One region of the Ralstonia sp. PBBBR1 genome, then DNA from elsewhere that is predicted to be linked to it. Evidence: predicted binding sites of a transcription regulator. Region 1 holds the regulator's gene; each other region holds the start of a gene.

The links. The regulator LexA, encoded in region 1, represses DNA repair genes until DNA is damaged. The targets are predictions, from matches to a motif close to ACTGTATNNNNATACAGT.
Region 2: a site for LexA is predicted at 7,311-7,328, ahead of CFE42_RS09785 (ATP-dependent helicase). Genes of this name have one in related genera too.
Region 3: a site for LexA is predicted at 4,598-4,615, ahead of recA (recombinase RecA). Genes of this name have one in related genera too.

Annotation. Positions count from the first base shown of each region.
Region 1 covers NZ_NKIL01000002.1:423,067-433,124, reverse strand. The annotation lists gene CFE42_RS02080 (dipeptidase) at 1-307, shown strand, start outside; gene CFE42_RS02075 (cupin domain-containing protein) at 327-638, shown strand; gene CFE42_RS02070 (hypothetical protein) at 985-1,170, opposite strand; gene lexA (transcriptional repressor LexA) at 1,290-1,940, opposite strand; gene CFE42_RS02060 (ferredoxin--NADP reductase) at 2,194-2,970, shown strand; gene CFE42_RS02055 (asparaginase) at 3,108-4,100, shown strand; gene rpsF (30S ribosomal protein S6) at 4,194-4,562, shown strand; gene priB (primosomal replication protein N) at 4,604-4,930, shown strand; gene rpsR (30S ribosomal protein S18) at 4,934-5,221, shown strand; gene rplI (50S ribosomal protein L9) at 5,246-5,698, shown strand; gene CFE42_RS02030 (replicative DNA helicase) at 5,840-7,228, shown strand; gene CFE42_RS02025 (DUF47 domain-containing protein) at 7,378-8,004, shown strand; gene CFE42_RS02020 (inorganic phosphate transporter) at 8,019-9,029, shown strand; gene CFE42_RS02015 (C40 family peptidase) at 9,112-9,861, opposite strand; gene CFE42_RS02010 (hypothetical protein) at 10,003-10,058, opposite strand, start outside.
Region 2 covers NZ_NKIL01000005.1:237,240-247,297, forward strand. The annotation lists gene CFE42_RS09745 (sialidase family protein) at 1-548, opposite strand, end outside; gene CFE42_RS09750 (TonB-dependent receptor) at 548-2,866, opposite strand; gene CFE42_RS09755 (DUF2946 domain-containing protein) at 2,949-3,350, opposite strand; gene CFE42_RS09760 (hypothetical protein) at 3,538-4,719, shown strand; gene CFE42_RS09765 (TraB/GumN family protein) at 4,808-5,830, shown strand; gene CFE42_RS09770 (PfkB family carbohydrate kinase) at 5,897-6,370, shown strand; gene CFE42_RS09775 (YnfA family protein) at 6,453-6,785, shown strand; gene CFE42_RS09780 (hypothetical protein) at 6,932-7,249, shown strand; gene CFE42_RS09785 (ATP-dependent helicase) at 7,350-9,500, shown strand; gene mdtD (multidrug transporter subunit MdtD) at 9,526-10,058, opposite strand, start outside.
Region 3 covers NZ_NKIL01000016.1:96,564-106,621, reverse strand. The annotation lists gene sucD (succinate--CoA ligase subunit alpha) at 1-555, opposite strand, end outside; gene sucC (ADP-forming succinate--CoA ligase subunit beta) at 650-1,816, opposite strand; gene CFE42_RS22855 (DUF2889 domain-containing protein) at 1,883-2,509, opposite strand; gene recX (recombination regulator RecX) at 2,796-3,275, opposite strand; gene recA (recombinase RecA) at 3,386-4,444, opposite strand; gene CFE42_RS22840 (response regulator transcription factor) at 4,710-5,420, shown strand; gene CFE42_RS22835 (sensor histidine kinase) at 5,413-6,990, shown strand; gene CFE42_RS22830 (sodium/substrate symporter small subunit) at 6,987-7,301, shown strand; gene CFE42_RS22825 (3'-5' exonuclease) at 7,310-7,960, opposite strand; gene CFE42_RS22820 (DUF294 nucleotidyltransferase-like domain-containing protein) at 7,977-9,803, opposite strand; gene CFE42_RS22815 (cation acetate symporter) at 9,867-10,058, opposite strand, start outside.

The DNA.
Region 1 (10,058 bases):
CCATGTCGCCCTCGAGATCAACCACGATCAAGGCAACTGGATGGCGCGCGATCCGAAGGGCGCGTGGCTGTCGACGCTGCTCAACATTTATGGTGACACCACTGGCCTCGACGCCAAGCCCGTGCCGACGGCCGGCAGCACGACGGCCAAGCTGATGCCGAACGCCATCAATTTCGGCCCGGCCATGCCGGGCAAGAAGTACACGGCGCACAACGCCAACGAGTACAAGGAAGTGCAGGACCTCGACCTCGATATGCAGATGTTCACCGAGATGTTGGTGCGCATCGGCAACCTGCAGTCAATGTAATAACCGACGCACGATCGCCATGAACATCATCCGCGCCAAGTCGTTCACCGCCGAGCGTGCCTGGGGCGCGCTCGATATTGCCAATATGAGTGGCATTACCACGCGCCTGCATTGGACGGACCAGCCTTACCGCTGGCATGTGAACGACGGTGAGGAGGTGTTCGTGGTGCTCGACGGTACGGTCGACATGCATTACCGCGAAGCCGGCGAGGAGAAAGTCGCGACGCTGGAACCCGGCGATATCTTCTTCGCCGGTATCGGCTGCGAGCATGTGGCGCACCCGCGGGGCGAGGCGCGAATCCTCGTCGTCGAGAAAGCGGGGAGCGTTTAGCGGCTCGCCTGTCGGTCGCGGCGCAAAAAAAAGCCCGCAATGTGCGGGCTTCGAATTCAGCGATCTCATTGCCCCTGAGGGCATTAGCAATACTACTGTCACGTACGCCAAACAACATCGGGGTAAACGTCCGTTTCACCGACGGAACATCGTTAAATGTGCCGTTGCAGCAACTTACGAGCAGAAAAAAACAGCCCGCTCAAACGGCGGGCCGAAAATCAGTTGAAGAAAGCCCTGTCCTCAGGGCACGGCAAGTGTATGAAATCAGTTGCGGCGGCAGCATTGGGGTATGCCCTGATCGGCCGCTGCAGCGCGCTTCACAGCCCTCATCGGCCTTCTCTTTCCCTCAGCAGCTTTCGGCGCCAGCAGTGCGCGAGGCCGCTGGAATCGCATCCAGCATGCGGCAGATGGCGGCCATGCTGCCGACCATCGTACGGCGCTGCTCCCCTTGATAGATGCGCACGCCCTGGGTTTGGCGGAAGGGGACCGGCTGTACCGGGCGGCGGCGGGAAGACATCGATCCGAGTCGCATGGCAGACCTCGTGAGTTCGGGTGGAAAAGCGAGTGGCAAGACTCCGCCCCGGCGAGCCGCTGGCTCACCTTCAAGTGGAATCAAACAGCGAAGGTTTGGCGCTGAGATGCGCCGGAGACTTACGGAGCAGCAGGCCGGATCAGACCGACGACCAAGCCCTCCAGGTGAAACTCATCGCGATCCAGATCAACGTGGATCGGTTCGAAATCGGGGTTCTCGGCAATCAGCTCGACATGCCGGCCCTTGCGCTGGAAGCGCTTGACCGTGACGTCGTCGCCCAGTCGAGCCACGACGATCTTGCCGTTGGTGGCTTCACTGGCGCGCTGCACGGCGAGCAGATCGCCATCGAGAATGCCGGCGTCGCGCATGCTCATACCACGCACCTTCAGCAGAAAATCGGGCTGCGCAGAAAACAGCGATGGATCAACCTGATACTGGCGATCAATGTGCTCCGCAGCCAGGATCGGACTACCGGCGGCCACGCGGCCCACCAGCGGCAGTGTCAACTGCATCAATCCCATCGACGGCAGCGAGAACTGATGCTGCGCCGTGTCGCCCGCCGCCCGCAGCCGAATGCCACGCGAGGCGCCCGGCGTCAGTTCAATCACGCCCTTGCGTGCCAGCGCGCGCAGGTGTTCCTCAGCCGCATTGGGCGACGAGAAGCCAAACTCCGCGGCAATCTCGGCGCGCGTCGGCGGAAAGCCCGTGCGCTGGATCGTCTGGCGGATGAGGTCATAAATCTGCTGCTGGCGGGGGGTGAGGGTGGCCATCGGCGTACTGTATATTTGAACAGGTGCTGTGATTTTATACAGTGACGCAGGAAGCGCAAGTGATTTTGTTGTGACCTGTTGCGCAGGCGCCCAGTCCTTATGACCGGCGTCAAAACCCATGCGACTGGTTAGAAGCTTATGCGCAATCCATGCAGGCGCGGCCGCGGCGAATCGCATAAAATCAAGGCCTTGACCGATTTTTGCATCGCCACATAACCCGATTGAGCTTCATTGGGTTGGCCCGAATGTCACCATGTCCGCCTTTAATCAAGAGACCGTTCTGAGCGTCCATCACTGGAATGACTCGCTGTTCAGCTTCAAGACCACCCGCGACCAGGCGCTGCGCTTCCATAACGGCCACTTCGTCATGATCGGGCTGGAGGTCGAAGGCAAGCCGCTGATGCGCGCCTACAGCATCGCGAGCCCGAACTACGAAGAGCACCTCGAGTTCTTCAGCATCAAGGTGCAGAACGGCCCCCTGACGTCGCGACTGCAGCATCTGAAGGTGGGCGACAAGCTGCTGGTGAGCAAGAAGCCGGTCGGCACGCTCGTACTGGATGACCTGCTACCCGGTAAGAACCTGTATTTGTTCGGCACCGGCACCGGCCTCGCGCCGTTCATGAGCATCATCCAGGACCCGGACACCTATGAGCGCTTCGAGAAGGTCGTGCTGCTGCACGGCGTGCGCCAAGTGAGCGAGTTGGCTTATGCCGACTTCATCACCCGGGAATTGCCGAACAACGAGTTCTTCGGCGATCAGGTGCGCGAAAAGCTGATCTATTACCCCACGGTTACGCGTGAGCCGTTCCGCAACATGGGCCGCCTGACGGACCTCGTCGACAGCGGCAAGCTGTCTGTCGATATCGGCTTGCCCCCGATGGATCCGGCAGTCGACCGCGCCATGATCTGTGGCAGCCCGGCCATGCTGGAAGACACCTGCAAGCTGCTCGACGCCCGCGGTTTCAAGATCTCGCCGCGCATGGGCGAAGCGGGTGACTACGTGATCGAGCGCGCCTTCGTCGAGAAATAATCGATACGGCTTCTGTTGCAAACGCCGGCCTGGGTGCCGGCGTTTTGTTTTTGCCGGCGCCCCGGGCAATCCCGCGTCGGCAAAGGCGATGCGGGCGGATACAATGCGCGCCTTGCCCACCACGCATGTCTGCAACGATGTCCTTGCCTACCATCGCCATCCTCGCCACCGGCGGCACGATCGCCGGCTCTGCTGACGACGCTGGCTCCGCCGCACGCTATCGCGCTGGCGCCGTCCCCATCGATCAACTGCTCGCGGCCAGCAAGCTTGGTTTGGAGCGCCTCGCCAACGTGCGCGCTGAACAGGTCGCACAGATCGATAGCAAGGATCTGACCTTCGACGTATGGGAAAAGCTGGTGGCGCGTATCCGTCACTGGATCGACGTCGAGCGTGTGGATGGCGTGGTCATCACGCACGGCACTGACACGCTGGAAGAGACCGCGATGCTACTGCACCTGACGCAGCAGACCGATACACCGATCGTCCTGACTGCGGCGATGCGGCCGTCGACGTCGCTGTCGGCGGATGGCCCGCTGAATCTGCTGAATGCGGTGCGGCTGGCGGCCAGTCCGTCTGCGCGCGGGCGAGGCGTGCTGGTGGCGCTCAACCAGCGCGTGCATGCCGCCCGCGATGTCCAGAAGGGTCACACTTACGCGGTTGAGGCGTTTGTTTCGCCGGACACCGGCGCGCTGGGTTTCGTGCTCGACACGCAGGTGCAGTTTCAGCGGGTAGGGCAACGTGTGGCCGCAGCCGACGTGCTGCCGATGCCGCCTGCGGGCCAGTGGCCCTGGGTTGAGGTTGTGGCGAGCTATGCCCAGCCCGATGCTCGCGTGGTGGATGCGCTGGTTGCCGCGGGCGTGAAGGGGCTGGTGATTGCCGCAACCGGTGCGGGTTCCATCCATGCCAATCTTGAAGCGGCGCTGAACCGGGCGAGTCAGCAGGGGGTTTTCGTACTGCGCTCCACGCGTACCGGTGCTGGCGTGGTGCCTGCGCTGCCTAGTGCGGACCGCTGGGCGTCGAGCGGTACGCTCAACCCATATAAGGCGCGTGTGCTTCTGACGTTGCTTTTAGCCTCTGGTCGCGCCCAGGCAGAAGTTGCCTCGCTTCAGCAAGTCATTGATCGATATTGAAAAAGTCGCAAAAGCCTGCGTATAATGGCAGGCTAACCAACCTTGCTGCACCGGAGTGTGACGCCCGGGCGGCTTAATCCACAAGGAGCGTCAATGCGTCATTACGAAATCGTATTCATCGTCCATCCGGACCAGAGCGAGCAAGTGCCCGCGATGATCGAGCGCTACAAGAGCACGGTCACCTCGCAAGGCGGCCAAGTGCACCGCGTCGAGGACTGGGGCCGTCGTCAACTGGCCTACATGATCCAGAAGCTCGCGAAGGCTCACTACGTGTGCCTGAACATCGAGTGCGGCAAGGAAACCCTGGCTGAGCTTGAGCACGCCTTCAAGTTCAACGACGCCGTGCTGCGTCACCTCATCGTTCAGACCAAGAAGGCTGAAACGGCGCCGTCGCCGATGATGAAGGAAGTCGCACGCGAAGAGGCCAAGAAGGCCGCCGCTCAGACCGAACAGGCCGCCTGATGCCGCGCGGTGCTGCGCAAGCCTGATCGCGCATCACCAGCATGAACGAAACCCTCGGGGACAACGCCATCAACCGCCTGCAGCTCGTCGCCACTCTGGTCGAGCGCGAGGTGATGCGATACACCCCAGCCGGCGTGCCGATCGTCAATTGTCTGCTGGCATACAGCGGGCAGGCGGTCGAAGCGCAGACAGTGCGGCAGATCGAGTTTTCGATGGAGGCACTGGCAGCCGGCAAGATGGCTTCCGTTCTGGATCGCATCGCTCCGGGCACCGTCCTGGATTGCGTGGGATTCCTGGCTCGCAAGCACCGCAGCAGTAAGGCACTGGTCTTTCACATCTCCGGATGTAACGTATTCGTAAAGGATTGAATCATGGCATTCATGAACAAGAAGCAGCGCGACGCGAAGAACAAGAAGCGCTTCCAGCAGCAAAACCCGTTGTTCAAGCGCAAGAAGTTCTGCCGCTTCACCGTGGCTGGCGTTGAGCAGATCGACTACAAGGATCTGGACACGCTCAAGGACTTCATCGGCGAGAACGGCAAGATCACGCCGGCCCGCCTGACCGGCACGCGCGCGATCTATCAGCGCCAGCTGGACACGGCCATCAAGCGCGCACGTTTCCTCGCGCTGATGCCGTACACCGATCAGCACAAGCACTAATCAGCGGGATAAGGAGAACTGACAATGCAAATTATTCTGCTCGAGAAGGTCGTCAACCTGGGTAACCTGGGCGACGTGGTGCGCGTGAAGGACGGTTACGCTCGTAACTTCCTGATCCCGAACAAGCAAGCTCGCCGCGCTACGGATTCCGCCATCAAGGAATTCGAAGCCCGTCGTGCTGAGCTGGAAAAGCTGGCTGCTGAAAAGCTGGCAGCTGCACAAGCCGAAGGCGAGAAGCTGAACGGCCTGACGCTGCAACTGTCGCAAAAGGCTGGTGTGGATGGCCGTCTGTTCGGCTCCGTCACCAATCACGACATCGCCGACGCACTGGTTGCACAAGGCTTCAAGGTCGAGAAGGCGCAAGTGCGTATGCCGAATGGCCCGCTGAAGACCGTTGGCGATCACCCGGTCGTCGTGTCGCTGCACACCGATGTGGCAGTCGACGTGACGGTGTTGGTGCAGGGCGACGCAGTCTAAGCACGCAAGCTGCACCTCGCGGCGCCTGGGCAGCCGGCCGGCGCGAGTCAAGAAGGCAGGGACGAAAGTCTCTGCCTTTTTTGTTGTCCTTTGTGTCAGGGGTTCAAATTGAAGACTGAGCAGCGCCGTTATAATCCCGCCATGAACGCGCCCTCCGATCCCCAGCTCGATTCCCTCAAGGTGCCCCCGCATTCCATCGAGGCCGAACAGTCGGTGCTCGGCGGGTTGCTGTTGGATAACGCCGCCTGGGATCGCATTGCCGATTTCATCAACGAGCACGATTTCTACCGCTACGACCACCGGCTGATCTTCCACAATATCGGCAAGTTGATCTCGCAGGCCAAGCCGGCTGACGTGATCACGGTATACGAGCAACTGCAGGCCGCTGGCAAGGCGGAAGAGGTGGGTGGCCTGGCGTACCTGAACGCGCTGGCCCAAAACACGCCGAGCGCCGCCAATATCCGTCGTTATGCGGAGATCGTTCGCGACCGCGGCGTGCTGCGCCAACTCGTGACGATCGCCGACGAGATTTCCGCTGGTGCCTTCAACCCGCAGGGGCGCGACGTGCGCCAACTGCTGGACGAGGCCGAATCCAAGGTGTTCGCGATTGCCGAAGAGGGCTCGCGCGGGCAGAAGGGCTTCCTGGAAATCCAGCCGCTGCTGACGCAGGTGGTCGAGCGCATTGATGAGCTGTACCACCGCGATAACCAGAGCGACATTACCGGTGTGCCGACGGGTTTCGTTGACCTCGATCGCATGACCAGCGGTATGCAGGGCGGCGACCTGATCATCGTGGCCGGTCGCCCATCGATGGGTAAGACGGCATTCTCCCTGAACATCGGCGAACACGTGGCGGTGGAGCAGGGCCTGCCGGTGGCTGTGTTCTCAATGGAAATGGCGGGTACGCAGCTCGCCATGCGTATGCTGGGTTCGGTCGGTCGATTGGATCAGCACCGCCTGCGCACCGGCCGACTGCTCGACGAGGATTGGCCGCGCCTGACGCATGCCATCCAGAAGATGAACGACGCGCAGCTCTTCATCGACGAAACCCCTGCGTTGAACCCGATGGAGTTGCGTGCACGTTCGCGCCGGCTTGCACGCCAGTGTGGACAGCTCGGCCTGATCGTCATCGACTACCTGCAGCTGATGTCGGGCTCGGGCAGCGGTGAGAACCGTGCGACCGAAATTTCGGAAATCTCGCGATCGCTCAAGGGTCTGGCGAAGGAACTCAACTGCCCCGTGATCGCATTGTCGCAGTTGAACCGAAGCTTGGAGCAGCGCCCGAACAAGCGTCCTGTGATGTCGGACTTGCGCGAATCCGGTGCTATCGAACAGGACGCCGACGTGATCCTGTTCATCTATCGCGATCAGGTCTACAACCCCGATTCTCCGGACAAGGGTACGGCCGAAATCATCATTGGTAAGCAGCGTAACGGCCCGATTGGGACCGTTCGCCTTACGTTCCTGGGTGAATACACGAAGTTCGACAACTTCACCGGGGGCAATGCCTTCTTTGACAACGACACGTAACGTGTAATTCGTGTCGGCCTGCCACAACGTGCCACGCATGTCGCGAGGCTGGTTCCGGTAAAATATTGCGTTTTAATGACAGCGCCGGCGGTGATCCCGTCCGGCGTTGTTTTTACGACTCCTGCTTTTTTCCGTTCCCAAGGATCATCATGTTCGGTCGCTTCATGCCCACCGAAGGCAAGTTTTTTGAGTACTTCAACCAGCACGCCGAGTGCGCCGTCAAGGCGGCCCACGCGCTGAAGGAGCTGGTCAACGATTTGCCCAATGCCGAAATGCATGCACGCAACGTGCAGAATTTTGAAAAGAAGGCCGATCGCATCACGCATGACACGATCGAACTGCTGCACAAGACTTTCATCACCCCGCTTGATCGCGACGAGATCCACAAGTTGATCACGACGATGGACGACATCCTCGACCTGATGGAAGACGTGTCGCTCACCATCTCGTTGTACGACGTGACCAACGTGACGGACGAGGCGCGCCAGCTCGCGACCATCTGCGTGGCTTGCTGCGAGGAAGTCCGCAAGGCCGTGGCGCTGCTCAGCGACATGAACAACGGCCGCCAGATCCTCACCATTGCCCACGAAATCGACCGTCTTGAGTCGGATGCCGATCGCGTGATGCGCGCTGCCATGGCCAAGCTGTTTCGCACCGAGAACGACATCAAGCTGCTGATCAAGCTCAAGGCGATCTACGAACAACTGGAGAGCATCACCGACCGTTGCGAGGATGTCGCCAACATCATCGAAGGCATCGTGCTCGAAAACGCCTGACGAGACGACGCCTCATGCATACGCTTCAGATCAGTCTCTGGGTGGTCGTTCTGCTGGTGGCGCTGGCCATTGTGTTCGACTTCATGAATGGCTTTCACGACGCGGCCAACTCCATTGCGACGGTGGTGTCGACCGGCGTGCTCAAGCCGCAGCAGGCAGTGGCCATGGCCGCTGCCTGCAACGTGATCGCCATTTTCATCTTCCACCTCAAGGTGGCAACCACGGTGGGACGGGACACGATTGATCCGTCCATCGTCGATCATTACGTCATCTTCGGGGCGTTGGTCGGCGCCATCGCGTGGAACATCATCACGTGGTACTACGGCATTCCGTCCAGCTCGTCGCACGCGCTCATCGGTGGCTTGGTAGGCGCGGCTGTGGCCAAGTCCGGCACGGGCTCGCTGGTGGCCAGTGGCTTGCTCAAGACCGTGGCGTTCATCCTGATTTCGCCGTTGCTGGGTTTTATCCTCGGCTCGCTCTTGATGGTGGCGGTGTCCTGGCTGTTCTTCCGAACGCCGCCATCCAAGGTGGACCGATGGTTCCGGCGCTTGCAACTGCTCTCCGCTTCGCTGTACAGCCTGGGCCATGGCGGCAACGATGCGCAGAAGACCATCGGCATCATCTGGATGCTGCTGATTGCGGGCGGCTACGCGTCGGCCACGGCAACCGAACCGCCGATCTGGGTCATCGTCTGCTGCTATGTGGCGATCGGCTTGGGTACGCTGCTGGGTGGCTGGCGGATCGTGCGCACGATGGGTCAGAAGATCACCAAGCTCAAGCCGGTCGGCGGTTTCTGCGCGGAAACCGGTGGCGCCATGACGCTGTTCTTCGCTTCGGCGTTGGGCGTGCCAGTGTCGACGACGCACACCATTACAGGCGCCATTGTCGGTGTGGGCGCGGCGCAGAAAGCTTCTGCCGTGCGCTGGGGGGTGGCAGGCAACATCGTCTGGGCGTGGGTGTTGACGATTCCCGCGTCGGCGTTCATGGCGGCCATCGCCTGGTGGATCGGTCGACACGTGCTGTAAGCAAAGCCGGCCGCGGATTCACTTCGCAAAAACGAAACGCCCACCAAACCGGTGGGCGTTTTGCATTGGGGCGAGCGATGCGCTACTGCGTGGCAAAGCGCGCGATGGGGTCGTCATCCGCAGGCGGCGTCGCAGCCGCCGGCACGCGTGTCGACATCAGGCTGTCGGCCTGAGCATCGCGTGTGCGGGCGAGGGTACCGAGCGGATCATCGTCGATTGGGCTGGCAGGGCTGACGGGCGCCGGCGTGATGGGGGCGATGGTCGGCGCCGGTGCATCGGGCAGGTTGCTCACGGCCACGACACGGCGTGCGCCCCCGTAGCGGCTGGCCCAATAAGACTTGGTCATGTCTTCAAGGCGCACCGTGCCGCCTGTGGCCGGTGCGTGGACAAACCGGTTCTGCCCGACATAGATGCCCACGTGCGAGTTCGGCTGGCCGGTCGTGTTGAAGAAGACGAGGTCGCCCGATGCAACATCGCGGCGATCCAGTGAGGTGCCGCGGCGGCCCATTTCGGCGGCGGTACGCGGCAGGTTGACAGACGCAGCGCGTTGCACGACGTAGCGCACGAGCCCGCTGCAATCGAAGCCGCTGTCGGGTGTATTGCCGCCGTAGCGGTAGGGCGTGCCGACCAGCGCCATGGCTTCGATGGAGATTTCTTCCAGACCGGCGCTCGGATCCTGGATCGGGGCGCCGCGCGTGCGCAGGCCAGTATCGCGCGAGGCGGTGGAGCGGGTCGGGGTCGAGGAGCATGCGGACAGCAGGCACACCAGCGCCAGCAGGGCGGCGCCTGCCAGTCGCATGTTGCCGTGGGGAAAGCTGTGCCGCGTGAGCATTGGCCATCAGGAGAGTCCGGATAGCGAGCATGCTATGCGCGCCGCGTCAGAAAGCCAAACTGCGTGTTGGCGAGGCGCAACGCCAAGCAGGGCGCGGGTCTGCGAATTTTGCCCTGATGGCGTCGCGCTTTGCGGGCAGGTTTACCAGCGTAGTTGGACGTTGCGCGTGCTGCCCGTCTGCACCGTCGCCCGCTTGG
Region 2 (10,058 bases), on a different contig from region 1:
GCGTACGGCTGTTTGGCCGCTTGTGCAAGCAGCAGGTCGCGCTTGTCGATCCACGTGACGAAGATGCGGCCTGCGCCGTCGACCGCAATCGAATCGAAGCGGTGCGTGATCGGCTGGCGGTCGTGGTGGACGGTGACCGGCGCACTCCACGTCCTGCCGCCGTCAAGCGAGCGCGAGAAACGCACGAAGCCCGTATAGGGCGCGTCGAGCGGGCGCGACCAGCTCACATACAGCGCACCGTCCGGGCTGGCGATAACCTTCGGGCGGTTCTCGCCGTCGGTGTAGATCGGCTCGGGTTGCGGGTTCACTCGCTGCGGCGCGGACAGTGTCTTGCCGAGATCGCCGGACGACGCTACCACCACGTGCTGCCCTTCCGCCCACGTCACCCACAGACGCCCAGCTTTGTCGAACGCGGCCGTGGTGGCGAGCTGCGGTTTTGCGGCAGGCTTGGCTGCCATGGCACCGTGATCGTGGCCTTCGTGCGCGGGCGCCACCGTTGCTGCGAGCGTCAGCAGCGCACCGGCAACAAATCGAGGAATCGACTGCATTACAGACGCCATTTCAGTTGTCCATAGAAGGTGCGCGACGGATACGGGTGGTACACGAAGTACCGCCGGTCGGTCAGATTGTCGACGCCCAGCGCCAGCGTGATGTGCTTGTCGATACGGTAGCTAGCCTTGAGGTCCACGGTGAAGAAGCTGCTCGTGCCACCGTAGACATTCGGCAGCACATCGGTGTTGTCGAGCGTGCCGTACTGCCGCCCGGAATACCGCACGCCCGCGCCCACCGTCCAGTCAGGCGTGGCATGCCAACTCGCAAAGAGATTGGCGCGCACGCGCGGCATGCGCGGCCAGGTCTTATCGACGTAAGTCGGGTTGGCAGCGTCGGCCAGCGTCTTCGATTGCGTGAAGGCGACGTTGGCTTCGACGTCCACGCCACGCACGCCCGCGCCTTGCAAAACGTCCTGCCCCGAGTACGCCAGTTCGATGCCGCGTGTGCGCACGCGATCCACGTTCTGCACGTTCGTCACGTTGGGCGTAACGGTGATGTTGGTCTGCGTGTAGATGCTGTCGCGCACGTCGCTCTGGAACAGGCTGGTACGCAGCACGCCGTAGGGCACGGCCTGCTCGACGGTGAAGTCGAAATCATTGGCGCGTTCAGGCTTGAGGTTCGGGTCGTTGTTGACGATCGTGTTGCCGCTGATCGTGCCCTGGAACAACTCCGCCACCGTCGGAAAACGCACCGCACGGCCGTACGACAGGCGCAGCAGCGTATCTTGCGTCGCCTGCCACTGAATGGCGGCCTTGGGCGAAAACGCGCCTTCGGTGCGGCTGGCGTAGCCCAACGTGCTCGTGCCGTTGCCGAGCTGGCCGTTGTAGGCGCGCCAGCTTTCGTAGCGCAGGCCCAGCGTGGCGAGCCAGCGGGGCGCAAACGCCCACGCGTCCTGCAGGAAGACGGCCTGCGTTTGCGTGTCGCCCTGGTAGCTGGATTTGAGCGTGGATAGTGTTTCCGTCGACCAGTTCGTCGCGTTGAAAGTCTGGTTGCGCAGGTGGTATTGGTCGTAGTGGTAGCCGGTCGTGAAGGTATGGCCGGACACCGTGGGCGACGTCGCCTTGATGTCGAAGTTGGACCAGCCCGTACCGTCGCCGTAGAACACCGTGCCGGGCCCATTGCCGGCCGCCGTGTTCGACGCGCGCAGGATGTCACGTGAGACGTTGTAGGCCGACGCGTTGGTGTCGATCTTCCAGCCGCCGATCTTGCCCTTCACGCCCAGGCCGTAGAGCCAGTTTTCCTGGTCGCCGTTTTGCGGGGCGAAGGTGTTCGGGGCGATCGTGTACGGCGTGCCGTTGATCAGCACATTGCCGCCCGTGACGGTGTTGCCGGCCGCGTCGCGCAGGAAGCTGAGCGCCTGATCGTTGAAGTGGTTCTCCCAGTGGCCCAGCGTGAGCGACGCCTCCAGGCTGTCGCTGAATACGTAGCCGAATCGCAGCGTCTCTTGCAGTTGCTGCGTACGCTCCAGCATCTGCGGCCCGAGAATCACGCGCGGCTGGCCATTGGGGCCGAGATCCTGCCGCGCACCCGTGACCGGCACCGGCGTGCCGCCTGCGGTGAACCGGGAGTTGGGCGTGGCGTATTGCATCGGTTGGCTGTCGTTCTCCAGCCGGTCGACTGACAGCGCATACCAGAACTTGCCGATGCGGTCGCCCAGCGATGCGCTTTCGTGGTTTCCGGTGACGTTGCGCGAAAAGCCGTAGGCATCGTTGTAATGCTGGCTCATGATCTGCGTCTGCGCCGCGGCCTCGAATTTTTCTGGGCGGCGCAAGGTCATCGCGATGGTCGTCCCCATCGAGTTGCCAGGCAGCAGCGCCGAGAACGGCCCATACAAAATATCGACGCGCGCAAGTTCATCCGGCCCGACCATGGACCAGCGCGGCGGGTAGCTGTAACTGGAGCCAAGCAGGTTCGAGAGCAGGACGCCGTCGGCATACAGCAGACCGCGTGCGCTTTGGATCTCGTTGAAGTCGCGGCCGGCGAAGATGGAGTTGCGGTCGCCAATGAAGCGGCGGCGCACCATCACATTGGGCTGGTATTTGACGGCGTCTTCGGCAGTGACGACGTTGCGATCGGCCAGTTGATCGGCTGTGACGCTCTGCACGACCGCCGGCGTATTGCGGGCGAACGGCACGGGGTTGGCGTTGGCCCGCACCACGGTGGGCGCGAGTTCCTGCGTGACGGGCGCGGGCACGGATGCCGCATCCTCGGCAGCGAAAGCAGACATTGGTGCTGCTGCGCTCAGCGCGAGCGCAGCGCGGCACACGAGCGTGCGCTTAAGGGCGGCGGCCCCAGCGCGCTTGTGGAATGACATCGGAAAGGTCTCCGGATTGCGATGGCGTGGACCCAAACGGGGCCGAACGCAAAGGCGCCACGGAGCAACCTCCGCAGGCGCGTCAGATCGACAACGACGGAGAAACAGGAGGCGCGCGCGACCCGGCCACGCGCAGCGCACTGCGCGCATACACGGGCGCCGGGGTGGCCGGCTGCCGCACGCGATAGACGAAATGGGCAGAGGGAACATCCAGCGCTGGAACCGAGGCCAGCGCCAGCCCGGCTGCAAACCCCGGGCAATACAGGCAGTGCGCCACGCTGTGGTGGGCGGTCGAATCGTCGGCAGAGCCATCGCCTTGCAAATCGATAGCAACCTGCACGGTGCTGCCATGCGGTGCCGTTGCGCTGCACAGCTCGACGTCAAGCGTGCCCGTGGCCGCCGCGCGTGCGGAAGCGAGCACCGGCGACAGTACGTTCAGTACGATCGCAAGCCAGACGAGGAAGAGCCAACGGCGATGGAGCATGGATGGACAACGTCAGAATGTGTGGAGTATAGCGCTGCACACAGTTCCCCGAATTGCGTGCGGCACAGTGCCGCGCATCGGCAAATCGACGGAAATTGACTGGCACTTCGATCGGAATTAGCCTTAATTATTGGATCTACTATAATTTATACTGATTTCCATAATCAGATCTAAAACAGGGCTTCCCATGGATTCCGACACCGATACCGGACGCTTCAGCTTCCACCGCCAGGACCTCGCCAACACGCTGTGCGACAGCCTGGAAGGCAAGGGTCTTGCCGATGCGCGCTCCGGCCTGTTCCTGGCAGCGCCCCGGCGTACCGGCAAAAGCACGTTCCTGCGCGAAGACCTGGTGCCGGAGGTCGAGCGCCGCAAGTGGATCGCCATCTACGTCGATTTATGGGCCGATCGCGCCCGCGACCCCGGCCTGCTGATCGCCGACGCCATCAAATCGAAGCTGGCGCAGTTCGACGGCCCGATCGCGAAGCTCGCCAAGCAGGCCGGCATGGAGAAGGTCGACGTGTTGCGCACGTTCACGTTCAACCTCGGCAAGATCGGGCTGCCGCCGGGCATTACCCTGGCCGACGCGCTCGATGTGCTCTACAAGGCGGTGCAGCGGCCGGTCGTGCTGATCATCGACGAGGCGCAGCACGCGCTGTCCACGGAGGCCGGCACCAATGCCATGTTCGCGCTCAAGGCCGCGCGGGACCAGATGAACCAGGGCGTGGACGAACCGCGCCTCTTCCTCGTCTTTACGGGGTCGAACCGCGACAAGCTCGCCAACCTGCTGCTCAATCGCACGCAGCCGTTTTTCGGCTCGCGCGTGACCAACTTCCCGCTGCTCGGGCGGCCGTATGTGTCGGCGTACACGGCGTGGGTCAACCAGCATCTGGCGCCGAACAACCAGTTCAAGGAAGACGACATGTTTGCCGCCTTCCAGCTCGTCGGGCACCGGCCGGAGATGCTCAAGGGCATCGTCAGCGAGATCGCCCTGGAGCTGGGTGAAGCCGCCAGCCTGGGCGAGTTGCTCAAGCGCGGCGCGCAGGGTTTTCGGGACCGCATCTGGGGCGAGATCGAAAGCGACTACAGCGCGCTGACGGAAATCCAGCGTGCCGTGCTGGCGGTGCTGATCGAGCGCGGGCAGGGCTATTCGCCGTTCTCGGAAGAGTCGATGAAGGCGTATGCGGCCAAGCTCGGCCACAGCGAGTTTTCTACCGCCACGGTGCAGGCCGCGCTGGACGCGCTGCGCGACAAGAACCTGATCTGGAAGGAATCCCGCGGCGCCTACGCACTGGAAGACGAAAGCCTGGCGCTGTGGTTTCGTGAGACGCGGGGCACGCATGCCGTGCCGCCGAAGCTGAGCGAATAGCGCGGCTGAGGCGATCATCCCGCGGCACGCAATGGCTTGCGCCCGCTACACTGGACAGACGACACAACAATATTCGGGGAGCAGCCAAATGGCACGCAATCGCACCACGTGGCGCGCGCTCACGGCCGCGTTTTTCCTATTGACGGGCGTCGGCACGGCTGCCGCGCAAGACACCACACCCGTACAGGCACCGGCACCGACCCCGAACTGTCCGCCACCCGCCTCAAGCTTCATCCCCAAAGACGGTTGGACCGCCGCCGCGCAACGCGCGACGGACCACGGCCTGCTCTGGCGCATCGAAAAGAACGGTCACACCTCGTGGCTCTACGGCACGATCCACGTTGCGCGGTCCGACTGGATGCTGCCCGGCCCCACCGTGCGCAGCGCGCTTCAGCAGGTTGATAGCATCGCGCTCGAACTCGACCTGCTCGACAAGGACACCGACCGCACGCCGCTAACCGCGCAAAACAGCGCAGAAGACCGCCGGCTCCTGACCGGCCGGCGCGGCGAGCGCTTCAACAAACTGCTCTCCGCGGCGTGCCTGCCCGACACGGCCCTCACGCAGATCCGCAAGTTCCAGCCGACCATGCAACTGGCGTCGCTGGCGGTGCTGGGGGTTCGCACGGACGGGCTTTATCCCGATTTCGGCATCGACCTGTTTCTCACCACCTACGCCAAGAGCGTGCACCTGCCGATTGTGCCGCTCGAAACGCTGGCGCAGCAGGTGCGCGTGCTCAACGAGATCGTGCCGAAGAACGAGGTCGCGCAGCAATTCGATACCGTGCTCGACGCGATTGAATCGGGCGAGGCGCGCACGCAGACGCTCACGCTCGCCAATGCCTGGGCCGACAGCGACCTCAGCACGCTCGAGCACTACCCGCAGTGGTGCGATTGCCTGAAGACGGCGTCGGATAAACGCGCATTCCAACGCTTGGTGACGCACCGCAACCGCGCCATGGCCGAGAACATTGCGCGCGTGCACAACAGCGGCCAGCGCGTGTTTGGTGCTGTGGGCGCGTTGCATATGATCGGGCCCAAAGGAATTCCTGCGCTGCTGGCGGCGCGCGGATACAAGGTCACGCCGGTGTTGCCGGCGATCACACCGCGCTAGCGCGTACGCGTTTTCCGGTCAGCGCTTTTCCGGCGGCGTCGATCCGACAGCCGCTGCCAGTTCGGCATGCGCGGCCAAGTCCGCGCGGCGATGGGCGCCCCCCACTACGCGCCGCTGCTGCTGCGCATGGCCGCCATCGCATCGGTCATCAAGGTATCGGATGAAGATTTGCGCCAACTGTTTCCCGGTGATGCCGATCCGCTCACCACGCTGCGCACCCTCGCGCCGCAAGCCGACATCCTGCTCACGCTCAGGGCCCACGGCATGGAATGGCTGACAGCGGCGCACGGCGGGCAAGACGATGCGCGTATCACCCAACCGGCCTTTGCCGTGCCGGTGGCGGACACCGTCGGCTGCGGCGATGCCGCGATGGGCGCCTGGCTGGCGAGCCAGTTGCAGTCGCCCGGGGCGCCCGTGCAGGCGCATCTGCGCCAAGCTGCTGCGGCGGCCGCCCTCACCGCCACGCGCGCCGGCGCATACGCGGGCACGCAAGCCGAAATCGATGCGTTGCTGCAGGCGCATGCCGCCTCGCCGGCCTGAGGTCGCCTGAGACCGGTTGGCAGCGTGGCGCTGCATGCCACAATCTGCGCCATCTGCGTCTTGATCGCTTCGAGGGGCCGTTTTGGAACTGCTTCGTATTGCCGTGCTGTTTGCCTTCACCGCCGTGGCGGAAATCGTCGGTTGTTATCTGCCGTGGCTCGTGCTCCGGCAAGGCAAGCCGTTCTGGCTCCTGCTGCCGGCGGCCGCCTCGCTCGCGCTGTTTGCGTGGTTGCTGACATTGCACCCGGCTGCGGCCGGCCGCACCTATGCGGCATACGGCGGGGTGTATATCGCCGTGGCGCTTGTGTGGCTGCGTCTGGTCGACGGTGTGGCGCTCACCCGCTGGGACATCGGCGGCGCGGCTATAGCGTTGACGGGGATGGCCGTGATCGCCCTGCAACCGCAGGCCAATTGATCGGATTGCGCACGATATTTAGGTTTTCCTGAGCGAAACGGAACCCTAAGCCGCCGCCACGATCGGAGGGTGGATCATGGCTACGGCCATCGCGCTACGCGCCGGTCGCCCCTCACCCAACCGCTTTTTTTGTCCTGGAGGCCGCGATGCCTGCCATCACCCTCAAACACCTTGTCGTGGCCACGATGCTGATGACCGCAGCGATGACCGCCTCGGCGCTCACCACGTCAACGTTCACCTTCACCGATCAGGACCTGCACGGGATGCTTGCGCACAGCCAGCCTCCGCAGCCGATCCAGCCGGCCAAAGCCACCGAATCGGCGTCTCATGACCGGCTCCGCGTCGGCCTGAGCGATCCGGGCACGCAACTCGTGCTGCCCTGGTTCCTGGCGGATCTGGTGGATGCGGTCAACCGGCGGGCATCCCCGCAAGACTTCGCGAAAAAGCTGCGGGACGGGATCTGATCGGCCACCGTCGCCGGCCTTCCGTCCGACGCGCTCACTTTCCGCAGGCAGGCATCACAGTGCTGTATATTCATACAGTTATTTTTTGTGACGCCCTGCCGTGCTTGCCGCCTCCCCCACCCCAGACACCGCCAATGCGCCGGCCACGCCGGGTTACCTGGCCCAGCTGAACGACCAGCAGCGCCAGGCGGTCGAGTTCGGTATCTCTGGAGCGGACGCGGCGGAAACCGGGCCGCTGCTCGTGCTGGCCGGCGCAGGGTCCGGCAAGACGCACACGCTGGGCTGGCGCGTGGCGCATCTGGTGGCCAACGGCGCCGATCCGCAACGCATCCTGCTGCTGACGTTTTCCCGCCGGGCGGCGAGCGAACTGTCGAACCGTGCCGGCCACCTGCTGGCGCGAGCCATGCAGGGCGAGCGATCGAACAACGCCCTCAATTCGGCCGGCACGTCGTACAAGACCACGCTGCCCTGGGCGGGCACCTTCCACGGCATCGGCGCGCGCCTGCTGCGCGAATATGCCGAGCGCGTGGGCCTCGCCCCCGATTTCACCATCCATGACCGCAGCGACTCGGCCGATCTGCTCAACGTCGTGCGCCATGAGCTGAACCTGTCGACCAAGGAACGCCGCTTCCCGCTCAAGCAGACCTGCATTGCGATCTACTCGCGCGCCATCAACGCCGAGAGCCCGCTGAACGCCGTGCTGAAGCACCATTTTCCGTGGTGCGCGATGTGGGAGACGCAACTGCGCACGCTGTTCGATGCATATGTCGAAGCCAAGCAGGCGCAGCACGTGCTCGACTACGATGACCTCCTGCTCTACTGGCACGCGATGTCGTCCGACGCCGAACTGGCGGCCGAGATTGGCGCCCGTTTCGACCACATCCTCGTCGACGAATACCAGGACACCAACCGGTTGCAGTCATCCATCCTGCGTGCGTTGCGCCCGGACGGCCGCGGTGTGACCGTGGTGGGCGACGACGCGCAATCGATCTACGCATTTCGCGCGGCGACGGTACGCAACATCCTCGATTTTCCGCGCCACTTCTCGCGGCCGGCGCACACGGTGCTGCTGGAGCGCAATTACCGGTCAACGCAACCGATTCTGGATGCCTCCAACGGCGTGATGCGTTTTGCCACGGAGCGCTTTGCCAAGACGTTGTGGACGGACCGCGCATCGACGCATCGTCCGCGCTTGATTTCGGTGCGTGACGAAGCCGAGCAGGCGCGTTGCGTGGCCGAGCAGGTGCTACATCACCGTGAAGGCGGGCTGACGCTGAAATCGCAGGCGGTGCTGTTTCGCACTGCAAGCCACAGCGCGCCGCTGGAGATCGAACTCACGCGCCGCAACATCCCATTCGTGAAATACGGCGGCCTCAAGTTTCTGGAAGCCGCGCATGTGAAGGATGTGCTGTCGGTACTGCGCTGGGCCGAGAACCCGCGCAGCCGCATTGCCGGGTTTCGCGTGATCCAGTTGCTGCCAGGTGCAGGCCCCGCCACGGCGGCACGCGTGCTCGACGCCATGGCGGAAGCGGCGGACCCGATTGCCGCGCTGCTCGCCTACGAGCCACCGGCGCGGCTGGCCGGCGACTGGTCTACGCTGATGGCGCTCATGCAAACCCTGCGCGCGCCCAAAGACAGCCTGGAATGGGCTGGCGAACTCGAAGCCGTAGGCGCTTGGTACTCGCCGCACATGGAGCGCCTGCACGACGACGCGGCCGTGCGCCAGGGCGATCTCGACCAGCTCGCCCGCATGGCCGCAACGTACGCCACCCGGGAGCGCTTCCTGACCGAGATGACGCTCGACCCGCCCGAGTTGACCAGCGATGAATCGGGCGACCCATACCGCGACGAGGACTACCTGATCCTCTCGACGATCCATTCATCGAAAGGTCAGGAATGGAAGGCGGTGTATGTGCTGAATGCCGTGGACGGCTGCATGCCGGCCGATCTGGGCGCCGGCTCGCACGAAGAACTGGAAGAAGAACGCCGGCTGCTCTACGTGGCGATGACCCGTGCGCGTGAGCACCTCGACATCCTGGTGCCCCAGCGTTTCTACGTCACCCAGCAAACACCCAATGGCGATCGGCACATCTACGCGTCGCGCACGCGCTTCATTCCGCCTGCGCTGCTGCCGCTGTTCGAAGCCTGCGCATGGCCGGAACCGGAGCCCGGTGCAGACCCCGCAGCCGAGGCGCGTGCCGCGGCCAAGGTCGACCTGAGCAAGAAGATGCGCGGCTACTGGAAAAAGTAGTCAGCCCGGTCGCCGGCGCGCGCGCTCAATGTACTTCCATCTCGGGTCGCTTGACCACCTGCGTTGACTCGAAGCGCGAGAGCTGGGCAAAGATCCACGCGGCCGCGCAGGTCATGACGCCCACGCAGACAAACGTCTTGTGGAACGCCGCCAGCGTGTCGCGCCCTTCCGGTCCGGCGGTGAAGTCGGTAAAGCCCGTCAGCAACGCGCCGGCTGCGGCCACGCCCAGGCTCATCGACAGCATCATCACCATCGAGAGCATGCTGTTGCCCGCGCTGGCCAGGGGGCCCGTCAGGTCCTTGAGCGTGAGCGTGTTCATTGCCGTAAACTGCATCGAGTTGAACGTGCCGAAGATCGCCAGTTGCACGATGCGCAGCCACACCGGCACGTTGGGCGTCATCACCGCAAAGCTGGCCATCATCAGGCCGACCATGACCGTGTTGACGGACAGCATGCGGCGATAGCCGTAGCGCTTGATGGCCCAGGTGCCCAGCGGCTTGGCGGCCATGCCGGCTGCGGCCACCGGCACCATCATCAGCCCGGCCTGCAGCGGCGTGT
Region 3 (10,058 bases), on a different contig from region 1:
GCCGCCGATGCCGACTGCCGACGATTGGCCCAGGCCCAGCGCGGTGAGCTGACCCACGGCTTCGTACGTCAGCGTGCCCGAGCGCGACACCACGCCGATGCGGCCCTTGCGGTGGATGTGGCCCGGCATGATGCCGATCTTGATTTCGTCCGGTGTGATCAGGCCCGGGCAGTTCGGGCCCAGCAGCAGCGTCTTGCTGCCGGCCTTACGCATCTTGTCCTTGACCATCATCATGTCGCGCACGGGGATGCCTTCAGTGATGCAAACCACCAGGTCCAGTTCGGCTTCGACAGCTTCCCAGATGGCGTCAGCGGCGCCTGCGGGCGGCACGTAGATCACCGACACGGTCGCGCCGGTCTGCGCCTTGGCGTCCTTGACGGTCGCGTAGATGGGAATGCCTTCGAAATCTTCGCCGGCCTTCTTCGGGTTCACGCCGGCGACGAAGCAGTTCTTGCCGTTGGCGTAGTCGCGGCAGCCGCGGGTGTGGAACTGGCCGGTCTTGCCGGTGATCCCCTGGGTAATGACCTTGGTATCTTTGTTGATCAGAATCGACATGCTGTAATCCTTGGTTGCAGCGAGCCGCGCCGTCGTACGGTTGGGTACTTCGAGGCGCCGCCCGCGTTCGCGTATGGTTGGGTCAGCGGGCGGCTTACTTGCCGGCGGCTGCGGCCACGACCTTCTCGGCGGCCTCTGCCATCGTGTCTGCGGCGATGATGGGCAGACCCGAGTCAGCCAGCATCTTCTTGCCGAGGTCCTCGTTGGTGCCCTTCATGCGCACGACCAGCGGCACCGACAGCGACACAGCCTTCGCCGCCGCGATCACGCCTTCGGCGATCACGTCGCAACGCATGATGCCGCCGAAGATGTTGACCAGGATGGCCTTCACGTCCGGGTTCTTCAGCATCAGCTTGAAGGCTTCGGTCACCTTCTCGGTGGTGGCACCGCCGCCCACGTCGAGGAAGTTGGCCGGCTCGCCGCCGAACAGCTTGATGGTGTCCATCGTCGCCATGGCCAGACCAGCGCCGTTCACCAGGCAGCCGATGTTGCCGTCGAGCGAGATGTAAGCCAGGTCAAACTTCGAGGCTTCGATTTCGGCCGGGTCTTCTTCATCCAGATCGCGGTAGGCGACGATTTCCGGGTGACGGAACAGTGCGTTCGAGTCGAAGTTGAACTTGGCGTCCAGCGCGATGACCTTGCCGTCGCCGGTCAGGATCAGCGGGTTGATTTCAGCTTGCGAAGCGTCGGTTTCCCAGAACGCCTTGTACAGGCCCTGCAGGGCTTGGCGGGCTTGCGCGATCGAAGCATCCGGCACGCCGATCTTGCGGGCGATATCGTCAGCCTGAGCGTCTTGCAGACCGGCTTGCGGATCGATCAGCAGCGTGTGGATCTTTTCCGGATGCGATTCGGCGACTTCTTCGATGTCCATGCCGCCTTCGCTCGAGGCCATCAGCGCCACTTGCTGCGACACACGGTCCACCACCAGCGACACGTACAGTTCCTTCTTGATGTCCGCGCCTTCTTCGATCAGCAGGCGCTTGACCAGCTTGCCTTCCGGACCGGTCTGGTGCGTCACCAGCGTCATGCCCAGGATGCTGCTGGCGTATTCCTTGACCTGCTCGATGCTCTTGGCAACCTTCACGCCGCCGCCCTTGCCACGGCCACCCGCATGAATCTGCGCCTTCACGACCCACACCGGGCCGCCCAGGGTTTCAGCAGCCTTGATGGCCTCGTCGACCGAGAAGGCCGGAATGCCGCGCGGAACCGGCACATTGTATTTGCGCAGGATTTCCTTGCCTTGGTACTCATGGATATTCATGCGTGTTTCCTTTGCTAGGCAGAGTGAGTGTGATGAGTATTGAAAACGCGAACAGCGCGGTGCCCTTCAGGACGAGGGCTCAGGCGACAGCTCGGTGGGTGGCGGTTGGATCTTGGCTTCGGGCTGGTATGCAAACCAGCGCGGGTAATGCTTGCGGACCACCTCGCCCTCCAGATGCAGGGCATGGCAGCCGTGGAGTTGGTACGGCGGCTTTTCGCCGGGCTCGATCGGTCGCAGGTCATTGGAGTTATCGCGCACCGGGAAGACGTCGCCCGCGAAGGCCTGGATGGCAGCGGTCGGCAGCACACCACAGAGCTCGGTCAGGTGCGTACAGCCCGCCACGCCACCAAGTCTCTCACGCGAGGCCTTTCGAAAACCCTTCATCAGGTTCAGGCCGATGAGCTTTCGGTAGGCCGGGCCAATCGTGTCGCAATGGGTGGGATACGGCACCCAGTCGGAACACGCTTCGGCATCCACGACGTTCATGCGGGTATCGATGGTCACGCGCAGCCACAGGTCATGCAGCGGCTCGCCTTCAGGGCGCACGCCACCGCTGGCCAGGGGGATATCGCGAGGTTTGATGTCGGTCAGGCGCGCTTCAATGTCCCACAGGCCGTCTTCCCGCAAATAGGCCTCGACCGTGATGGCACGGCGGTGGCGCATGGCGCGCGGGAGGGGAGCAGACAGAGGCATGGACCAGACAGACCGATAGGACCGATGGAGGCGGCGCACGCAGATCGCGTGCATCGCCTACGGGACGTATGCGGCAGCGCATCAGCCGCCACACACGAACACTACCGCCCTGCAACCGAAATTGAGGGCGATATCAAAGGCCAGGATTTTAACACGTCGTCACGACCGGACTGGTCGCGTGCTGCAATGCAGTGTGAAAGTGGTTGCAACGATCGCATGAGGCGCAACCCACGTAATCTGCACACAAGAGGATTGTCCGCCTGAATTGTTGCGAGATCGTCGATGTTCAGTCCGACATGTCGCCATCTTCCAGCAGCTCATCCGCCCCTGCGATGATGCGCGACACTACGGAACGGGAGAATCCGCGCGCCATCATGTATCGCACCTGCTTGGCCCGTTCGGCCAGGTCGGCCGGTGGGCGGCCGAAGCGTTTTTCCCACAGGGCTTTCGCCCGGACTGCTTCCGTGCTTTGCAGTTGCGCCTTGACCTCGCCCAGCGTCTCTTCGCCGAGCTGATGCGTTTTCAACTCCTGCATCAAGCGCGCTGTACCGTAGCGGCCCGCGCGGCGGTGCACCATGCTTTCGGCAAAACGCGTGTTGGAGAGCCAGTTTTCGCCCTCCAGCCAATCCAGCAGCGCGTCGACCTCCTCGGCGGACTCGGCGTGCGGGACCAACTTACGGCGCAATTCGACGCGGCTGTGCTCGCGCCGAGACAGATAGCCCAGCGCACGTGCCTTCAGCGATAACGGTTGACGTGGCAACGGCATGCGGATTTGACGTTCAAGAAGCGGGTTCCAAAGAAAAACGCCCACCGTTGGGGAACGGCAGGCGTATGAAGCTCGATAGAGCCATCGATCTGCGCCGACGGCCAACCCAATTACTCTTCTCCGACTTCCTCGGCCACTGCGACGGCGCCCATCGGCGTCACGCCCAGTTGCTCGCGGACCTTGTTCTCGATCTCACGGGCAAGGTCGGGGTTCTCGCGCAGGTATTCGCGGCAGTTGTCGCGGCCCTGGCCGATGCGTTCGCCGCCGTAGCTGTACCAGGCGCCAGACTTCTCGACCACCTTGGCTTCCACGCCCAGGTCGATGATCTCGCCCTCGCGCGATACGCCCTGACCGTAGAGGATGTCGAAGATGGCTTCGCGGAACGGCGGCGCCACCTTGTTCTTGACGACCTTGACCTTGGTTTCGTTGCCGACCACGTCGTCGCCCCGCTTGATTGAGCCGATACGGCGGATGTCCAGACGCACCGAAGCGTAGAACTTGAGCGCGTTACCGCCCGTGGTGGTTTCCGGCGAACCAAACATCACGCCGATCTTCATGCGGATCTGGTTGATGAAGATGACCATGCAATTGGTCTTCTTGATGGTGCCGGTCAGCTTGCGCAGCGCCTGGCTCATCAGACGGGCCTGCAGGCCGGGCAACGCATCGCCCATTTCGCCTTCAATTTCAGCCTTCGGTACCAGAGCGGCCACCGAGTCGATGACGATCAGATCAACCGAGCCCGAGCGCACCAGCGCGTCGGCAATTTCCAAAGCCTGTTCACCCGTGTCCGGCTGGGAGATCAGCAGGTCCGGGACACTTACGCCAATCTTATCGGCATAAGTGACGTCAAGCGCATGTTCTGCGTCGATGAAGGCGCAAGTGCCGCCCAGCTTCTGCATCTCGGCAACCACTTGCAGTGTCAGCGTGGTCTTGCCCGACGATTCCGGACCGTAGATTTCAATCACACGGCCGCGCGGCAGGCCACCAACGCCCAGCGCCACATCCAGCCCCAGCGAACCCGTCGACACGACCTGGACCGGCTCGACCTCGGCGTCACCCATCTTCATGATGGAGCCCTTGCCGAACTGCTTTTCGATCTGCGCGAGCGCGGCAGCCAGCGCCTTCTGCTTTTCTGCGCTCATCGTGGCTGCCTTCTTACCGTCTTCCATGGTCGTCCTTCGTGCAAATTGGTGTATAAATGGGCCGCAAGGGCTTGCGATTCCAGCGGTTGCCTGCAACAACGGGCCGATGGGTGATTGCCCCGACGCGACCCATTCCATGACTTTAGCGCCGCCAAGACTACAGCACCGCGAATTCGGAGTACTGTATAAAAAACCAGTGGTTTTGACAAGTCTCCAGAACAGATGTCGCGCGAAAACAATGTAGCGGGCGGGATGGGCAAGATATCTTGCCCGGCATCGCGGGGAGACACGCATGCGCATCCTGATTGCCGAAGACGACGCCACGCTGGCTGACGGGCTCACACGCTCGCTGCGCCAGGCGGGCTACGCCGTCGACCAAGCCTCCGATGGGGCGACTGCCGACGCGGCGCTGTCCGCGCAAACGGCCCAGACCTATGACCTGCTGATCCTCGACGTGGGACTGCCGCGTATGTCGGGGCTGGAGGTCCTCAAGCGCCTGCGCTCGCGCGGGGCCATGCTGCCGGTGCTGATCCTGACCGCCGCCGACAGCGTGGAAGAACGCGTCAAGGGGCTGGATCTTGGCGCCGACGATTACATGGCCAAACCGTTCGCGCTGTCCGAGCTGGAAGCGCGCGTGCGTGCGCTGGTGCGGCGCGGCACGGGCGGCGGCGCCACGCTCGTGCGCCATGGGCCGCTGGCATTCGACCAGGTCGGGCGCATTGCCTATATCCACGATCAGGTGGTGGAACTGTCGGCACGCGAGATCGGGCTGCTGGAGATTCTGCTGGCGCGCGTGGGCCGCCTGGTGTCGAAAGAGCAACTGGTCGACCATCTGTGCGGCTGGGGCGAAGAAGTCAGCAACAACGCCATCGAGGTCTACATCCACCGCCTGCGCAAGAAGATCGAAGTGGAAGGCATCCGCATCGCCACCGTGCGCGGGCTGGGCTATTGCCTGGAACGCACGGCCACCCCAACCACCACCGCCACCGCTGCCCATGGGTGATCGGCTGGCCTGGCCGTGGCGTCGGCATCGCGCATCGCTGCGCGAACGCACCGACGCGGTGCCCGGAGCCGACGGCCGCGATGGCCGCGATGGCGGCGGCGACCTCGCCGACACCCTCCCCCACCTCGAAGACGACGCCACGCGGCCCGCCGCCCGATCCCTCTTCGGCGAAATTCTGGACTGGATGCTTGCGCCGCTGCTGTTGCTGTGGCCGATGAGCATTGCGGTGACGTACCTGGTCGCCAAGTCGATTGCGAATGCGCCATATGACCGCGCACTGGAATCGAGCGCGATCGTGCTCAGCCAGCAACTGCGCGAGGTGAATGGGCGCGTGACGCTGCAACTGCCGATCTCGGCGCGCGAAATCCTGCGTGCGGACGAAACCGACAACATCTACTACCAGGTGCTCGGCACCAACGGCGAGTTTGTCTCCGGGGACCGCGACCTCCCGCTGCCGCCCGAAGAAGACGCCAACGCCGGCGGCCTCGTGCAACTGCGCGACGACCACATCCATGGCGCGGAGATCCGTGTTGCGTATACCTTCGTGCAGCGGCCGGGCTCCGGCGGCAAACCCGCGCTGGTGCAAGTGGCGGAGACGCTCGACAAGCGCGCACAACTCGCCAACGAAATCATCAAGGGCGTGATCCTGCCGCAGTTTGTGATCCTGCCGTTGGCGGTGATCCTGGTGTGGTTTGGCCTCACGCGCGGGCTGGCGCCGCTCAATGCGATTCAGGAACGCATCCGCGCTCGCAACCCGGGCGACACCAGCCCCATCGACGAAGGCGCGGCGCCGCAGGAGCTGACGCCGCTGGTGGCATCGTTCAATGATCTGCTCGGGCGGCTGGAGCAATCGGTGCACACGCAGAAGCGCTTCATTGCGGATGCCGCGCATCAGATGAAGACGCCGCTGGCCGGCCTGCGCATGCAGGCAGAGCTGGCACAGCGCGAGCAGTCGCCCGACGAGCTGCGCCGCACGCTCGCACATATCGCCGACAGCTCGGATCGCACCGCGCACCTCGTCAAGCAGTTGCTTTCGCTGGCACGCATGGAAAACATGGGCGCCACCGACGGTATGGTGCCGCTGGATATCTGCGCGCTGTCGCGCCGAGTGGTGGCCGACTGGCTGCCCAAGGCGTGGGCCAAGCAGATCGACCTCGGCTTCGAGGAGCCGGGGCCGCCCGTCACGATTTCGGGCAATGCGACGATGCTCGCCGAGATGCTCAACAACCTGCTCGACAACGCGATCCGCTACACACCCGACGGCGGACATGTCACCGTGCGCGTGACCACCGCACCGTTCGAGCCGTTCGTCTTCATCGACGTGGATGACACCGGCCCCGGCATCCCCGTGGCCGAGCGCGAACGCGTGATGCAGCGCTTCTACCGCATCCTCGGCACGCAAGCCGAGGGCAGCGGGCTGGGCCTGGCCATCGTGCGCGAGATCGTGCAGCAGCACGGCGGGGACATCGAGGTGCTCGACAACGTGTATCAAGTGTCGCCGCGGCTGGCGGGGGCGCGCTTTCGCATCACGCTGCACCGCTGCTCGCCGAGCGAGGAACCCAACGCATGAGCATCACGCCTGGAACGCCCGCGCGCCGGCGGTGGATCGCCAATATGCGCTGGATCGCGGCACTGCTCGCGGTGTGGTTTGTGGTGACGTTCGTGGTCGCGTTCTTTGCGCGCGACCTGTCGCAGCACTTCTTCAACTCGGACTGGACCTTCGCCTATTGGGTCGGCGCGCAGGGGGCGCCCATCGTCTATGTGCTGATTACCGTGCTGTATGCGTGGCGCACGAACCGTGCTGCAGATGCAGCCGCACAACACGACGAAGCGGCGCAGCGCGATGCGTCGGAGTCATCCCACCTGCCGCCGTCCATCTGACCTGGACGTTACGCTGCACCCAGATGGCGCAGCTTCACAAAGGCCAACGCGGCCATCACCGCGTCGTTGAGCGCGTCGTGCGCGTCCCACGTCGGCAAGTCCAGTTCCTTCATGACGGTGGCGAAGCGCAGGTCCAGATCGGGATCGCCCTGCTGCCGATATGGCGGCAGCAGGGCGAACTGATGGTCGTAGTACAAGGCGGACACTTCAATCTTGGGCTGCGGCAAGCCGATGCCAAGCATGGGCACCACCACCCGATTGAGCATCGCCACATCGAACTCAAGGTAATAGCCGACCAGCGGCCTACTGCCGATGAAGTGCAGCAATGTATGAACCGCCTGCTCGATCGATACACCGCTGTCCAGGTCGCGATTGCGCAGACGATGCACGCAGATGCTTTCCGGGCGCATCTCCCCTTGCGGTCTGATCAGCAACTCAAGGCGCTGGCTGGTCAGGATACGATTGCCGACAATACGGACGGCACCGATGGAGATGATCTCGTCGGTGCGTACGTCCAGGCCGGTGGTCTCGCAGTCAAGCGCAACCCACTCGTCCGGGGGCGGTACCTCAAACAGGAAGCGGAACGCCGGATCGCGCAACCTGCGCAGCAGGCGCCGCCTTTGCAGTGCCCGCAGCCAGTCGGAGAGCCTCCCGCTCATGACCACCCGCCCATGATCACATCCACTCGGTCCGCCAGCGCTGCCGCAGCAACGCCTTGAACCGCTTGACCGCGCTCAGTGCATCCTTGAGCAGATCTCGCTCCAGCGACGACAAGCGCGACAGATGCACGTCACACGACACCGGTTGATGCGCATCGATCTCCGCCAACCCGGCCTTGAGCCGCAGCGTCATCAGGAAGTGCAGGCTCTCGCTCAACTCGGCAGCCATGTGGGCGTCCAGAGCCTCGGCGCGCACCAGTGCATTAAGGCGCGGCACGGTGCCGGTCTCGTCGAGTATGTGATGGGCGAGCGCGAGGCTGCGCACGCCGTGGACAATCGGGAAGATGCCCTCCTTCTTCACGTCGAGCACCGGATCGGGATCGCCAAGCCCGAGCAGGCGATCGCGCCAGCCCGGCGCGGCACTGAAGGCTTCAACGGCTGCGGCGAAGCGGCCGAGTACGGCGTCATTGTCGATCGTCAGCTCCAGCAACGTCCGCCGCAGTTGCTTGAGCAAGGCGGCATCGCCGCACACCGCATGGGCATCGAAGAAGATGGCCAGATGCATCAAGCCCTCGGGGCTCGGCAGGATCAGCCATTCGCGAATGCGCCGCGCGAAGTCGCTCGCGGTCATGCACCACTCGGGCCGGCTGAGCATGATGCCGCCGGGGCAAGGCGGGTAGCCGAATGCGGCGAGCGCATCGGAGAAGCGCGTGACGATGCGCTGCAGGTCGGGGGGTGGCACGTAACCATCGCGCAGTACCAGCGCGTTGTCCTGATCGGTCTTGAGCAGTTGCTCGCCGCGCCCTTCGCTGCCCATGACGAACAGGCAACTGTTTTCAACGAGTTCGGGGGGCGCAATCATCTGCCAGGCGCGTTCAAACAGGCACGCGTTGATTTCGCGCACGAGACTGGCGACGTGGTCAATGCGCGAGCCGCCACGCGTGAGCAACGCGACCATCCGCGTAATCTGCGCTGCCACCTGGGCGAGCGCGTCCAAGTCCTGCGCCAGGTTGATCTGCACTGTCAGCAGATACGAGTGGTTGGCCAGGAAGCTGAACACATCCAGTGATTCGAGCAAACCGAGAATCTCATCTCCGCGCGTGACGACCAGCCGGTGAACGCGATGGCGCAGCATCAGCGTCAATGCGTCGCCGATCTGCGCAGAGGCTGGTACGGTGATGAGCGAGAATTGGCTCATCTGCCCAACCGGCAGACGATCCAGCGGAGTGCCTTGCAGGACGGCGCGCTGCAACGAACTGCGTGTGAAGATGCCCACGCGCGGCGGGCTGGCGGTGCCATCGCGCACGAGCACATTCGAGGTGTTCTGTGCCTGAAACAGCTTCACCACGGAGACTACGTCTGTGCCGGCATCAACGAAATGGGCAGGCCGGATGAAGGCATCGCTCACGTGCGAGACAGCCAGCGACTGCATCGTCTCCATGCTCTGCCGCTGAGCAATGGCGCTGAGCTTGCTGCCGAGATCGGAAAAAAGCAGCGCACCGAAGGTGGCGTTGGCGGCAATAAGGTCGCGCACCGCCTGACGTGCCACCTGATAAGCCACCACTTCTTCAGCAGCGACGAAGCGGCTGCTTGCCTTGCCGGCCACCAGCGCCCGGCCGTCAAAGCAATCGTCGGGGCCAAAGGTGGCGATCAGATCGTCGCCGTCATACTGGGCAACACGGCCTTTGATGATCACGAACAGGTGCAGCGGTGCGGCACCTGCATCGAGGATGGTCTGCCCTTCTGGGTAATAGCCGATGTCGACCGCATCGCGCACCAGGCGCTGCTCGTCCTGATTGAGGCAATCGAACGGCCAGACGGCGACGTTGAAAGCGCTGGGCATGGTTGCCTGAAGGCGGGCGATGCAATGCGTCACCCGCCTCCGGTCAGCGTGGGCAGTGGCCGATCAGTGGCCCGATGCGCCAGCCGCACCGAGGCCCGTTTCCGAGCGGACCTGCTGCGCGGCAAACGACGCCTTCTCGTTCTTGGCGCGAACGCTGCTGTCCAGCACCGAGAACAGCCACACGCCCACGAAGCCGATCGTCATCGAGAACAGCGCGGGCGACGTGTACGGGAACCACGCCGAGCCCTTCGGATA